One region of the Ectopseudomonas oleovorans genome, then DNA from elsewhere that is predicted to be linked to it. Evidence: predicted binding sites of a transcription regulator. Region 1 holds the regulator's gene; the other holds the start of a gene.
The links. Region 1 encodes sigma-54, which starts transcription at its own class of promoters, with help from an activator protein. Its sites were predicted from a motif close to ANTGGCATNNANNTTGCTNT; they were not measured.
Positions count from the first base shown of each region.

Region 2: a site for sigma-54 is predicted at 843-862, ahead of flgB (flagellar basal body rod protein FlgB). Genes of this name have one in related genera too.

Region 1 is NZ_JAOCLK010000004.1:56,468-59,478, reverse strand. Features, by position in the region: gene hpf (ribosome hibernation-promoting factor, HPF/YfiA family) at 1-236, opposite strand, end outside; gene N5J71_RS03425 (RNA polymerase factor sigma-54) at 336-1,829, opposite strand; gene lptB (LPS export ABC transporter ATP-binding protein) at 2,123-2,848, opposite strand; gene lptA (lipopolysaccharide transport periplasmic protein LptA) at 2,848-3,011, opposite strand, start outside.
Region 2 is NZ_JAOCLK010000003.1:105,482-108,492, forward strand. Features, by position in the region: gene flgC (flagellar basal body rod protein FlgC) at 1-375, opposite strand, end outside; gene flgB (flagellar basal body rod protein FlgB) at 387-794, opposite strand; gene cheR (protein-glutamate O-methyltransferase CheR) at 1,046-1,873, opposite strand; gene N5J71_RS02860 (chemotaxis protein CheV) at 1,917-2,849, opposite strand; gene flgA (flagellar basal body P-ring formation chaperone FlgA) at 2,927-3,011, shown strand, end outside.

The DNA.
Region 1 (3,011 bases):
TCGGCCAACAGGTCGATGGCAGCGTACATATCCTGATGTTCGGCATTGGCGACGATTTCGCCGCCGGCGACATGCAGGGTGGCTTCGATCTTCTGCTTGAGTTTCTCGACCTCCATGGTCACCTGTACGTTGGTGATCTTGTCGAAGTGGCGTTCCAGTCGGCCGAGTTTCTCGCCGATGTAGTCACGCAGGGCGTCGGTCACATCCAGCTGATGTCCACTGATGTTGACTTGCATACCGCTTTCTCCTTGTTGCCTTGTGTAAGAGACGGGCCCTATTCGACCCGCCGCCGGAACACGTTGGCCTGAAGACCTTGTGCCTTCAGTCGATCTGGCCTACATCAGTCGCTTGCGCTCACTGGAGGGCGCTATACCGAGGGACTCGCGATACTTGGCGACCGTCCGACGGGCGACTTGGATGCCTTGTGCCTCCAGTAAACCAGCGATCTTGCTGTCGCTCAACGGCTTTTTCGCGTTTTCTGCTGCAACCAGTTTTTTGATGATCGCGCGGATCGCGGTGGACGAGCATTCGCCGCCTTCGGAGGTGCTGACGTGGCTGGAGAAGAAATATTTCAGCTCGTAAATGCCACGCGGGGTGTGCATGAATTTCTGCGTGGTAACGCGTGAAATCGTCGACTCGTGCATACCCACGGCTTCGGCGATGTCGTGCAGCACCAGAGGCTTCATCGCCTCGTCGCCGTAGTCGAGGAAGCCACGCTGGTGCTCAACGATCTGTGTGGCCACCTTCATCAGCGTTTCGTTGCGGCTCTGCAGGCTTTTGATGAACCAGCGGGCCTCCTGCAACTGGTTGCGCATGAAGGTGTTATCGGCGCTGGAGTCTGCGCGTTTGACGAAGCCGGCATACTGCGGGTTGACCCTCAGGCGCGGCATGGCTTCCTGGTTCAGCTCCACCAGCCAGCGTTCGTTATGCTTGCGCACGATAACGTCGGGCACGACGTATTCCGGTTCGCTGGACTCGATCTGCGAACCCGGACGCGGATTCAGGCGCTGGATCAGGTCGATGACCTGGCGCAGTTCGTCTTCCTTGAGCTTGGTGCGACGCATCAGCTGGGCGTAATCGCGGCTGCCGAGCAGCTCCAGATAGTCGCCGACCACGCGCTGGGTTTCGTTCAGCCAGGGGGTGTTGGCAGGCAACTGACGCAGTTGCAGCAGCAGACACTCGCGCAGGTCGCGGGCGCCGATACCGGCCGGTTCGAACTGCTGGATGCGGTGCAGCACCACTTCCACTTCGTCCAGTTCGACATCCAGCTCGGGGTCGAAGGATTCGGTCACTTCCTCGAGCGTTTCCTCGAGGTAACCGTCGTTATTGATGCAGTCGATCAGGGTGGCGGCGATCAGGCGGTCCTTGTCCGACATGGGGGCCAGATTCAGTTGCCAGAGCAGATGGCTGTGCAGGCTCTCGCCACTGGAAGTGCGGGTGGTGAAGTCCCACTCGTCATCGTCGTTGCTGGGCAGGCTGCTGGCGCTGGTCTGGTAGATGTCTTCCCAGGCGGTATCGACCGGCAGCTCGTTGGGGATGCGCTCGCCCCACTCGCCTTCTTCCAGGTTGTCCACCGTGGGGGTGGTTTCCTGGTAGCTGTCCTCCTTGTTCGGGTTCGGAGTGGCGCTTTCGGCGCCATCGGCCATTGGATCGCTGTTGTCGAAGTCGTCGCCGTCTTCCTGGCGCTCGAGCATGGGATTGGATTCCAGTGCCTCCTGTATTTCCTGTTGCAGGTCCAGGGTAGACAATTGGAGGAGGCGGATAGCCTGTTGCAGCTGCGGGGTCATCGTCAGCTGCTGGCCCATCTTGAGGACTAGCGATGGTTTCATTGCAGACCTTAATTTACTGGCGAGTTACGCCTTCCACATCAGGGCGCCGAAGCGCCGCCAGGAAGCAAATTATATGCCTGAATTTCTCGTTTTTGCCTAGGGGTTGCAATATTTCTGTAGCGAAATAGTGAGCGACCTACAGGTTGTGTGAAAGCGTAGCGAGCGAAGGTGAGGCAATACCGATGGCGGCCCCGCAAAAACAGGCGAGAAAGCGCAGTTTACGACTGTAAATGAGCATTTTGAGCCTGTTTTTAACGCAGCATCACCGAGTGCAGTAGTTTTCACGCAGCCTGCTACAGGCGGAATTCGTGGCCCAGGTAAACCTCTTTCACCGTCTGGTTGGCGAGGATGGTCTCGGCGTCACCTTCGGCGATCAGTTGCCCATCGTTGACGATGTAGGCGGTTTCGCAGATGTCCAGGGTTTCGCGCACGTTGTGATCGGTGATCAGGATGCCGATGCCCTTGGTCTTGAGGTGATGGATGATCTGCTTGATATCGCCGACGGAGATCGGGTCGACCCCGGCAAAGGGTTCGTCGAGCAGAATGAACTTGGGGTTGGTGGCCAGCGCGCGGGCAATCTCCACGCGGCGTCGCTCACCGCCGGACAGGCTCATGCCGAGGCTGTCGGCGATATGGTGGATATGGAATTCCTGCAGCAGGCTTTCCAGTTCCGCCTGGCGCCCGGCGCGGTCCAGGTCCTTGCGCGTTTCGAGGATGGCCATGATGTTGTCGGTCACCGACAGCTTGCGGAAGATCGAGGCTTCCTGCGGCAGGTAGCCGATGCCGGCGCGCGCGCGACCGTGCATGGGCTGATGACTGACGTCGAGGTCGTCGATAAGCACGCGGCCCTGGTCGGCGCGTACCAGGCCGACGATCATGTAGAAGCAGGTGGTCTTGCCGGCGCCGTTGGGGCCGAGCAGGCCAACGATCTGACCGCTTTCGATGCTCAGGCTGACGTCACGCACGACCTGGCGGCTCTTGTAGCTTTTCGCCAGGTGTTGGGCTTTGAGAATGGCCATTACTGCTGCTGATCCGCGGGTTTGTTCTTCGGTTGGATGACCATGTCGATACGCGGGCGCGGCGTGCTGATGTTGCCGCCTGTTGCGCGGCCGGCGTTGACGATCTGGCGGCGGGTGTCATAGACGATCTTCTCGCCTTCGAAGGTATTGCCTTCCTGAATCA
Region 2 (3,011 bases), on a different contig from region 1:
AAAGGCTCTACTGGCCGAAATCATGTCCGCCATTTCCTCGACCACATTGACGTTCGGATAGAACACGTACCCATCCGCATTCGCTGCCGGATGACTGGGCTCGTAGCGCATGTCGAGATTGCTCTGATCCTCGACGATGCCGAGCACCTGCACCCCACTCCCCGCCTCGTCCTGCTCGGCGAACAGCGAACCACTACCACTGTTCTGCGACTGCTGGAACACGGTGGCGAACACCGGATGACGGGCACGGTAGGTCTGCTCGATACTCGAAGAGACAGACTCCGCGTTGGCGATATTGCTGGCCACGGTATTGAGGCGAGTGCTCTGCGCGCTCATGCCGGTTCCGGCGATGCTGAAAACACTGGCAAGGGACATGGTCGCGCTCCTTATTCGCCGCGCAGGGCGGCGGTGAGACCTTTGAACTTGCTATTGAGGAAGGTGAAACTGGCCTGGAAATGCACGGCATTCTCGGCATAGTTGGACTGCTCGATCTGCAGATCCACGGTGTTCTGATCCAGCGACGGCTGCATCGGAATACGGTAGGGCATCTCAGCCTCACCAGTGATCACACCATCGGCAGGAATATGGCGGCTATCGGTGCGGTTCAGGGAAACGCCACCGCGCTGCATGCGATTGCTTTGCTCAGCCAGGACACTGGCGAAGTCCAGATCACGAGCCTTGTAATTCGGCGTATCGGCGTTGGCGATATTGTTGGCCAGCACCTCAGCGCGCTGGGCGCGGAAACCGAGTGCCTGTTCGTGGATGCCGAGTGCCCTGCCGAAGTTGATGCTCATGTCTGCAACCTTTGCCGCTGGGGCTGTCTGGTCTTTCCTGGCAGACATTCAGCAAAGGCTGTGCCAATTTATTTAAACCAATAAATTCAATAACTTGAATAAGTTCAGGCAGGCCAATAACGGCAAGGCGGCAAGACCTTACCGCCTGCTGGCAAGCAAGCGGCAAAGCCGACCGGGCAGATTGCCGCCCTACGACAAGAAACGCGAACGGGAGGCCGTGGCCTCCCGTGCGCGAAGCAGGCACGGCGTGCCTACTTGGCCTTGTAGATGATCCCCGGGCTGCACTGCACCATCTGGTACTTCTCGGGCAACCCGTTGAGCGCCTCGGAGGCCCCCAGGAACAGATAGCCGCCTGGCTTGAGGGTGGCATGGATACGCGTGAGGATGTCCTTCTTCACCTCGGCCGAGAAGTAGATCAGCACGTTGCGGCAGAACACGATGTCGAACTTGCCCAGCGCCGCATAACTGTCGAGCAGGTTCAGTGGCCGAAACTCGACGCGGCTCTTGATCGGCGCCTTGACCTGCCAGCGCCCCGGCCCCCTGGAATCGAAATAACGCTGCAGACGCTCCTGCGACAGACCGCGGCCCATGGCCAGGCTGTCGTACTCGCCGGACTTGCAGTTGCTCAGCATCGACGGAGACAGATCGGTGGCGACGATCTGCACACCCGCCTTGAGCTGGCCGAGGTTGGTACGCTCGAACTCGTCGATGGTCATCGACAGCGAATAGGGCTCCTGCCCGGACGAACAGGCCGCCGACCAGATGCGCAGACGCTGGGCCGGGTAGGCCTTGATCAGCTCCGGCAGCACCCGGCTCTTGAGCACCTCGAACGGATAGGTGTCGCGAAACCACAGGGTCTCGTTGGTGGTCATGGCATCCACCACCTGCTCGCGCAGCCCTCCGCGCGGCTGGCTTTGCATGCGCTGCACCAGTTCGCCCAGGGTCTTGATGCCATTCTGCTCCATCAGTTTGTTCAGACGACTGGAGACCAGATACTGCTTGTTGCTACCCAGCAGAATACCGCAGGCCTTTTCCAGGAAAGTCCGGAACTGCTCGAAATCCAAATTACCTGAAGACACTAGTGCCGCCTCACCAACCATAACGTTCACCAAGGTTTGTCCCTCAGCCCCCATCCGCTACCCGAATGCGCTCGACCACCCGCGCCGCCAGATCATCCGGCTTGAACTTGGCGAGGAAATCGTCGGCGCCGACCTTCTTCACCATCGCCTGGTTGAACACACCGGAAAGCGAAGTATGCAGGAGGATATGCAGCTTCTGCATGCGCGGATCGCTACGAATCTCCGTGGTCAGCGTATATCCGTCCATCTCGGGCATCTCGATGTCGGAAATCAGCATCAGCAGTTCCTTGTCGGGATTATGCCCCTCGTCGGCCATTTTCTTGAGGTAATTGAGTGCCTCGCGGCCATCGTTCAGCGCCGTCACCTCGACGCCAACGGTCTGCAGGCAGCGCAAAACCTGTTTGCGCGCCACCGAGGAGTCATCGACGATCAGCACATGCTTGGTCACCGCCTGACTCTGCACCTGATCATCGATGACGCCAGCGGAGATCACTTCCGAGGTCGGCGCGACTTCGGCAAGAATCTTCTCGACATCGATGATCTCGACCAACTGCTGGTCGAGCCGCGTGACTGCTGTCAGGTAGTGATCGCGTCCGGTGCCCTTGGGTGGCGGATGGATCTCCTCCCAGTTCATGTTGACGATACGTTCGACCGAGCGCACCAGAAAACCCTGAACCTTGGTGTTGTACTCGGTGATGATCACGAAGCTGGTCTTCAGATCTTCCAGCGCGGCACGGCCGGTAGCGATGGAAAGATCGAGAATCGGGATGGTGCCCCCGCGAATGTTGGCCACCCCCCGCACCACCGGACTTGATTTGGGCATGATGGTGAGTTTCGGGCATTGCAGCACCTCTTTCACCTTGAATACGTTGATACCGTAAAGCTGTGGGCCTTCCAGGCGAAACAGCAACAACTCCAAGCGGTTCTGTCCCACCAACTGAGTGCGCTGGTTAACCGAATCCATCAACCCGGCCATGCCCGGACTCCTTCTTGTCTAGTAACGCCTACCCCGTTGAGCCTAGCAGGCGGCACGGGGCTTGCTTTGCATTGCTTATGAAGCAGAGAACGTCATCATTCCGTCAGCTACTAGCAAAGTGCCTTGCCCCTTTGCCCGTTTTACTCGCTTTGCCGACACTCG